Regions from separate parts of the Bacillus sp. GM2 genome, predicted to be linked through region 1. Evidence: riboswitches for the same ligand, from Rfam matches in the RefSeq annotation. Region 1 holds a riboswitch; the other holds the start of a gene.
The links. A riboswitch is a leader RNA that binds a small molecule or an ion and turns the genes downstream of it on or off. The one in region 1 is predicted to bind thiamine pyrophosphate.
Positions count from the first base shown of each region.

Region 2: linked by a shared signal. The riboswitch ahead of thiT (energy-coupled thiamine transporter ThiT) and the one ahead of tenA (thiaminase II) in region 1 are both predicted to bind thiamine pyrophosphate.

Region 1 is NZ_JBRKSZ010000007.1:2,286,609-2,290,969, forward strand. It holds gene thiO (glycine oxidase ThiO) at 1-668, opposite strand, end outside; gene tenI (thiazole tautomerase TenI) at 652-1,263, opposite strand; gene tenA (thiaminase II) at 1,238-1,939, opposite strand; TPP riboswitch at 2,023-2,131, opposite strand; gene ACVC9U_RS12705 (monovalent cation:proton antiporter family protein) at 2,191-4,035, opposite strand; gene prpE (bis(5'-nucleosyl)-tetraphosphatase PrpE) at 4,301-4,361, shown strand, end outside.
Region 2 is NZ_JBRKSZ010000007.1:417,115-421,475, reverse strand. It holds rRNA gene ACVC9U_RS03075 (16S ribosomal RNA) at 1-96, opposite strand, end outside; gene ACVC9U_RS03070 (GntR family transcriptional regulator) at 625-1,725, opposite strand; TPP riboswitch at 1,888-1,987, shown strand; gene thiT (energy-coupled thiamine transporter ThiT) at 2,099-2,683, shown strand; gene ACVC9U_RS03060 (class D sortase) at 2,724-3,281, opposite strand; gene ACVC9U_RS03055 (processed acidic surface protein) at 3,388-4,361, opposite strand, start outside.

The sequences.
Region 1 (4,361 bases):
TTGACGGGATAAAAGCTTTTGTCTATGCCAATCTGTTTAAAGAAAGCACCGCTCCACACACCGCTTGCAATGACAACGTGCTCCGCCTCCGCGGTGCCTGAAGCAGCAGTGACGCGGACGGCCCCCGCTTCAGATTCGATCGATAAAACGGGCGTATACTCGAAGACATCGGCACCGAGCATCCGGGCCCCCCTGGCAAATGCCCTGCACACTGCAGCCGGTTCGACATGGATGTCGTCCCGAATGAAATTGGCGCCGAGAATCCCTTTTCCGGCATGCGGTTCCAGCTCATATACTTCAGCGGCTTCAAGCCATTCCACAGAATCCAGTGCAGCCATTTGCATCAGGTGTTCGCGGTCGCTTTCTGAAAATGCCAGCTTTAATATCCCTCCGTCATGCTTTCTGATATCAATGCCGCTTATGTCTCTCAATTCGCCCGTCAGCCGCTGATAGGCTTTTTGGCTGGCTCTGGCAAATTCGAAAAAGGTACCGGGTTTATCGCATTCAGCATGGGCGCCGAGCATGCCCGCCGCCGCGCTCGTCGCTTTTTTGCCGACTTCTCCGCTTTCAAACACGGCCGTTTTTTTCCCCGCTTTCACAAGATGGTAAGCGATGGATGTCCCGATGATGCCTCCGCCGATCACGATCGTATCATAGCGCTTTCTCATATGAATCTCCCTTCGCGAGACAGGCAAGCCGCGCGGCCGCCTCATCCGGTCTGTCATGGGAAAAGATCCCCGACATCACGGCGATGCCGTCTGCCATTTTGACTTCCGCCAGTCGTTGTTCGGTAATACCTCCGATCGCAATGACCGGAATGCTTACAGCCCTCTTCACTTCAGCCAGGCTGAGAGCCCCTCTTCCTTTGCGGCCCTTTTTACAGTCCGTTTCAAAAATGTGGCCGAACAGCACGTAATCTGCACCTTCAGTTTCAGCCTGAACCGCTTCTTCTGGCGAATGTACGGACTTTCCGATTTTCAAATGCGGAAAACGGCTCCTCACACTTTTGACGGAAAAGCCGTGTGAAGGCAGCTGCACCCGGTGAATGTGATGAAACAAAGCGATATCCACTCTGTCGTTGATGATAAGTTTCCGCTTATCAACCCCTTCTTCGGCCAGGCGGTCGATTAAACTTGATATTTCGCTTACTTTTTTTGACCTTTCCCTAATGTGGATAAAGTCAACGGCATTTTGAATCGAGATGATTTTTGCAGCTAGCTCTTCCACAGAGTGCTTGTCATCGGTGATCGCGTGCAGATGCAAGCTGATCCACCCCGCTTTTTGCCCAGCTTTCTTTTTGGTAGGCCATATCCCAGAAGCTGTATTCGTAGAAGCTGGAGATGACGAAGTTCTCCTTCATCTTCGCGCGCGTTTTCTCATCGGCGTTTTCAGCCAGCTCATCGAAGCGGTTGATCTGTTCCATCACATGTTCTCTAAACCAGTCGCCTCCGTATGTCGCGATCCATTCTTGATAAATCGCGCTGTCAGGCCTGCACGTTTTTAACGTTTCACCGACGTCATAATAAAGCCAATAGCAAGGAAGCAAAGCGGCCAGTATTTCCGCAAAGCTGCCGCTGACGACAGAACGGTACATATGCGATGTGTACGCATACGCTGTCGGCGACGGTTGAAACGACTCCAGTTCTTCCTTTGTGATTCCCAATAGATCGGTGAATTTCCTATGGAGCGACATCTCGGCTTCATATGTGCCTTTCGCGTGTTCAGCCATCCGGCTTGTCGTATATAAATCGTGAGCATATGCCGCACCAAAGGATTGGACTTTGGCAAAGTGGGTCAAATAGTAGGAATCCTGCATGACATAGTATTTAAATCGATCAACCGGAAGTGTGCCGTCTCCAATCCCTTGAATAAACGGATGGACAAAACTGCCTTCCCACCATTTTGCAGCGCTGTTTCGGCATTCTTCTGAAAACTTCATTTCGAGGCTCCTCCTTCGATTCTGAACATAAAAAAACCACTTTCCCGCAAGGAAAGTGGTTTGGAATTTGCATATATACATACTCAAATACCGTGCCACTTCCCTACGCAGGTTTGAACCTGTTCAGGTTATGAGGGTCTAAAAGTCACACTTTTATCTCAGCCCTTATCAAGGACTCCCCTAGTGGAAAACATTTCTTGTTCATTCAGTTTATACTTTTATCTTATCACGAATTGCAAAATGGTCAAGCATCAGTCTCCAAGCGTTTTTCTCAATTCCGCAATATATTCGCGCGAACCGGTGGCGATCAGCCTGTCACCCAATTGCAGCCTTGTATCCCCGTGGGGCACGATGCTGTCAACCCCGCGGAAAATCCGGACGAAGATGACATCTCCCGTAAACGGAAACTCCCTTAACAGGACACCGTCAAATCGCTCATTGCTCATATTGATCTGATACAGCGACGCATCCTGGTTCGTCAGGAGTTTCATAACGCCAGGCGCCTCGATAAGCGCGCGCAGCAGCGTTTTTGTTGAAAGCAGAATGGAGAATGTATCAATTCCGTTATCTTTCAGTCTGGATTCGGCGTCTGGAGAATCTGCGCTGGCGATAATTCTCGCGACTTTCTGCTCCTTCGCAAAAAGCGCGATCCCTGTATTGCGCTCTTCACTGCCTGTGGCGACGACGAGTATATCCGTTTGGAAAACACCGAATGATTGAAGCGTCTCGTATTCATAATCAGGCAAAACTTCAACATCAAACACCGGGTCCGCCAGCTTTTCTTCCTTTTTTTCCTGCCGGACATGCAGGATTCTGACGTGATAATCTTCCGGAGAAAGTTCGAGCGTGACCGGCAGCGTCATTTGATTTGCGCCGATAAAGGTGATCATCTTTTTCTCTTTTTCGTTTTCCGTTTTCGGCATTAATTTTTTAAAGCCGGTCGGTGTGATGATGCATGTAATGACAGCCACCAGAATCAGCGCGCCGGACATCTGCGCGTCAATGACGCCGATGCGCTCGCCGATCGTTGTCGCCGCGATCACCAAAGAAAGCGTGGAAGTCAGGAGAAAACCGGAAGCCAGCACGGTTTTCATGTCATACCACTTTTTCAAAAACAGCACCGGAATGACTTTGCTGATTAATAGAGCCACAAACAGAAGCGGGATCATCACTAAAATTTTCGGATTGCCAAACAGCGACCAAATGTCCAATTTGACGCCTGTCATCACAAAGAAGATCGGGATGAGGAATCCGTAGCCGAATGAATCGAGCTGCTGAACGAGCTCCTTGTTCGGTGAAAGCAGCGATACAAGCACCCCGGCTAAAAACGCGCCGAGTATGTTTTCTGCACCGAGCGACTCGGACAGCGCCACAAGTACGATGATCAGCGTAAATATCGCCCTTGTACCGATCTGGATCGTGCCTTTTGACAGCACTTCGACAAAAGGCCGCTTTTTAAATACCCTTCCGAACAGGTATAAAACGACGCCGGCGGCAAATAAGATCATCAGCAGCCACATATTGCTGTTTTCGTCGCCGTAGATTGAGGCGAACACTGCAAGCAGAATCATCGTGACAAGATCGGCAATAACGGCGACAAGCAAAATAATCTGGCCGATATTCGTCTTCATGAGACGCTCTTCCTTCAGCGTCGGAACGACAACCCCGAGCGAAATTGTCGAAATGATCAGCGTCATTAAAAAGGCGTTGTCAATAAATCCTGCCATGACAAAGCTGTAAGAAAGGCCGAGCGATAAAATAAAGACGGCAATAAAGATGACCGAAGCCGTTTTAAATGTATTCGGCGCTGCCTTTCCGCTCGGAAGCAGCTGCTTTTTCTTTCCTTTTTCAAATGCGGAAAAATCGATTTCAAGCCCGCTTAAAAACATTAAAAAGATAAATCCGAGCATCGATAAAGTTTCGAGCCATGTATCATGCTGGGCGACCAGATCGAACCCGCTTTTTCCGATAATAAGACCCATGATAATTTCAGCGACAACCACCGGTATGCTTAACCTGAAACGGTGCAGCAGGATGGGCGTTAAAAATGCGATAATCAGTACGACAACTAGAGATGAGACAGATGTGTGCTCCATAAACTGGTACCTCCTCTAAAACCGGTTTCCGGGTATGATTAGCGTTCCCTTTTTGAAAAATAAAAGGAACATCTTTTTAGACATTTTCACGTGGGAAAAGAACCGTCTGAACTCTTTTCTCACAGGTGTAAAAATCGATTTTAACAATGCTCGCTCAGAAAAAAAAGTAATATGCCTGATTTTCTCCGGCGTAGGTCGCTGAAGCTTTATTTATATATGGGATTGGGCAATGTATATACATACGCAGACAGGAGGCAGAAAACGCATGAAATACGATGTAATCGGTGATATTCACGGGTGCTATGACGAAATGATTGCGCTGATTG
Region 2 (4,361 bases), 1.9 Mb from region 1:
GACCTAAGGGAGCAAGCTCCCGTCGGTCCGCTCGACTTGCATGTATTAGGCACGCCGCCAGCGTTCGTCCTGAGCCAGGATCAAACTCTCCATGAAGTTTGATAATGACTACGCACAACATGTGTGCGATTTATTTAATGAATTAACAGGTACGTTTTGTCTTGTTTAGTTTTCAAAGATCATTTCCGCCTCTCGAAGAAGCGACTTTACTAATATAACATTCTATCACTGTGAATGTCAACAACTTTTTTTAAAAGATTTTCGAAGTTGTTTTTATAAAGCCTCCTTTTTAGGGGCGGATACAAATATAACATCTATTTTCGTTTTACACAATAGCTTTTTTAAAAAAATAATAATCAAATGATTTTGACTCCGATGATTCCTGATTATCTCGACCAGCCGGCAATTGACGCCATTTATTTCTCCTTACCGCTTTCTTCTATATAAAGGTATACAGCGGTCTTTAAAAATCGATTTGCTAAAGCTGCACATGGGCCGAAGCTTCGAGGATGACATTAAACTCTCCGCTATCAGCTTTCACTTGAATAAAAAGCTCCTCATTCCGGAGCTTTTTAACAGGATATATTTTCATTCACGCTGGTTGGCGGATAAAGCTTATACAGCCTACCTTTTCAGCTTGGCGGTCGAATGTCTGACAACCAGTTCAGGTTTGTAGACGGTGGAATGCTCAAGCTGATCCGTGTTGCGTCCCTCAACTTTGGCAATCATCCATCTTGCCGCCTCAATCCCCATCTGCATTTTCGGATGGGTGACTGACGTCAGCTTCACTTCAGATGCCTCGCTCAAGTGTGAGTCGTCATATCCCACAATCGATATGTCTTCCGGCACCTTCAAACCGAATTCCCTCACGACATCCAACACCATAAGCGCGATCTCGTCGTTATAGCAGAATATAGCAGTCGGACGGTCTGATGAAGAAAGCCGCTTCCTGGTTTCAGCTATCGTTTTTTGTTTTTTGTTCTCTGTTGTGTACGTCACGACCATTTCAGGGTAAAACGACAAGCCGTTTTCTCTGAAAGCACGGATAAATCCTTTCATCCGGTTGGCGCCCTGCATATCGTCCTGTTTAAAGAAACCGAACACTTTTTCATGGCCGAGCTTAATCAAATGCTCCGTGGCGATAAAACCGCCGTGTTCATCATCCAAAATGAAATGGGGCGGATTTAACTCCTGATAAAATTGGTTGATCATCAAATACGGAATATGATGTTGTTCAAGCGTCAAATAGTAACTTAAATTCGGGTTAAAGCTTCCTGTTTTCGTCGGCTCCACGATCAACCCGGCAATTTTTTTGTCAAGCATATTCACAAGGCATTGTTTTTCTTTTTCATTGTCATTATTGGTGCTCGCGACGACAAGGGTGTATCCTTCACTGGACAGGGACGATTCGATTCCTCTTATAATAGAAGGAAAAATGTAATCCGAAAGGTAAGTCGTCATGACCCCGATCATCTTATTTCTTTCCCTTCCTTTTTCAGAAAGCTGAAGACGGTGGGAGCAATACGTCCCTGAGCCCTGCTCTCTGTATAAAAGCCCTTCATGAACAAGGTCGCCAATCGCTTGCCGGATCGTATGCCTGCTTACACCAAATATTTTCATCAATTCGTTTTCCGAATGAATTTTTTCGCCCGGCTTCACTTTGCCTTCATATATCCACGATTTAATTTTATTTTTCACCATGCTGTATTTTGTAAGTTCACCCATCAGATCAACCCTTTACTGATCTTGTACGTACGAATAAGTTCTATTATAAAGGAAAAGATGTTTGCCTTGCTACATATTGGAGGGTTTCAGCAAAAGTTTTTCGAAAAATTAGCTTGTCGTCCGTTTCTTTTTTTAGTATAGTAGAATATAACTAAATAACTTGATGACCACAAGGGGAGCCTCCGGGCTGAGAGTGAACGACCGTTCTGACCCTTCGAACCTGTTAGTTAATGCTGGCGTAGGAATGTGGCAAAGTCATTTCTAATTGCATCCAAAGCAGTGCGTGGAAAACTGTCCTACTCCTTCCCCGCATTGCTTTTTTTATTGGGAAAGAAGTCCAGTATCCCTTTGTTCATCAAAAGTGAGGGTTATGATGAATCAATCTAAACAACTTGTACAGCTGATTGAAATTGCGATTATGACAGGAATAGCACTTATACTTGATATGGTGTCCGGAATGTTTTTAAAAATGCCTCAAGGCGGTTCAATCGCCGTCATGATGATTCCGATCTTCCTGATCTCCTTTAGATGGGGGCTCAAGGCAGGGCTGGCGACCGGGTTTTTAGCCGGATTGCTTCAATTTGTCACTGGAGGATTTTACGTTGTTCATCCTCTGCAGCTTCTTCTTGATTACTTTATCGCGCCTACGGCCGCGGGAATCGGCGGCTTTTTTGCCGGATCGATCCGAAATGCTTCATTTGAGAAACAAAAAGGAAAGATCATTTCCTATGTTATGCTGGCCGTCCTTCTTGGAAGCGGACTGAAATTTCTCGCACATGTCATCAGCGGCGCTGTCTTTTTTGGAAACTATGCGCCTAAAGGCACTCCGGTATGGATTTATTCATTGGTATATAATGGAACGTATATGCTTCCGTCTTTCATTGTCTGCACAATCGTCCTTTGTATACTGCTGCTAACCGCACCAAGACTTCTAGAAAACAGAACAAACATGAGATAACATAAAAAAACAGCGGATTCGCCTGAGATTCCGCTGTTTTTTATGTTTTAATCAAATCTGCGACCAATATATACCGCTCCGGTGCTGAACCGATAAAGTCAAAAGGATAGCAGGTGGAAACCGTCAATGTCGCTCTCGGCTTTGGAACTATCACCGTCCGGTCATCCGCATCCACGATTCGGACCTTTTTCACTTTGTATGTAAAAGTTCCGTAGGAAGCTTCAACAATTAACTGATCGCCTTTCCCCACTCGGCCGAGTTTTCGGAAAACCGTATCCCGGTGGCCTGATAAAACCGAGTTGTCATCTTCTCCAGGCAGAACGGATCCTGCGAAATGGCCCACGCCTTTTTGCAGCTCGTCTTCATCTGTTCCGTGATATATCGGAAGCCTTGCATTGATTTTCGGAATAACAAGATCACCGATTTTCTCCCCGGTTTCAAATGTTTGATCAATTGCCGTCTTTTCTTTTTTCGTCGTCTGAATCGGAGGTTTTTCAGGCTTTTCCTCTTCTTTCATCTGCTGAAATGAAAATAGAGCGTAGCCGTGCATCAGCTTGAACACATTCGTTGTTGTAAAATAAGCGCCGCACGCAACCATCGCAATGGCTGCAAGCCAGATGATCTTTTTTCGATGTGCCTTAATTTCCTTTCACTCCTTATAAAAACTTCCCATTCTATACAGACTTAGAATGGGAAGTAAAATGTTAAGCCGCTTTTCGAAGCCTTCTGACCATAAACAATCCGCCAAACATCAGAACGGCGCCAAAGATCGACCATTCTGCGTAATGCCCGGCCGTTTTCGGAAGCTTTGCACCTTTAACCGTCTTTTTCACATGAGATTTCTTTGCGTCGTGTTTAACAGCCGTTTGGGTTTGCTTCACTTTCGACCCTGTGTCATGAATTAAATCAGATCCGATCATTTCAGGCGTCAGCAATACATCCAAAATGAAATTGCCCTGCAGATCGTATACTTCCACTAGGAGGCTTGCTCCCTTCAGATCTTCAGCACTGACAAGCGTCGTCAAAGACACTTCTTTTTTCTTTCCGTCTTTAACAAGATAATATTTCGTTTTCACTTCGAGCGTCTTCTGAAGATCGTTTAAAATGGACAGCATTTCAGCGATATCCTGAGCTGACAGCTCTGATACAGACTCGAAATCGGCTACCGCTTCAAGACGTTCTCCAAGAGCCATCAAGTCATTTTCAAGGTTCGGATTGTTATCGCGCACTTTTCGGAGGTGATTCACGAGTCTTTCCCACTCCTGATCATCCACACCCAATTCTTGAAACATGTTTCCGATCTGAAAATCGTCTTCTTCATATGTCACGGTGTAGAGCGCATCGTCCAATTCGTATTCAAACATAAACACGTCGAGAATGTTTTGGCCGCTTTCCATATAGCCATTTTCAACAAATAGGTCAGCCGCTTCTTTTTCGCTCAATCCGTATTCTTTCAAATAGGATGCCAAAAGCTTTTTAGTCAGTCTTTGCCCTAAAAAGTCTTTCAACTCTTCCACCGAGTCAAAACCTTTTAAACTCTCATCATATGTATCCTGCAAATAGGCTTCCAATTCTTTTTCTGTCATTCCTATTTCTTCAAGATAATCTTTAAGCTCGGCCTGTTTCGGCGCGGCAAAAGCTCCTGCTGCCGGCACTAAAACCAGGATGCAGACCAATA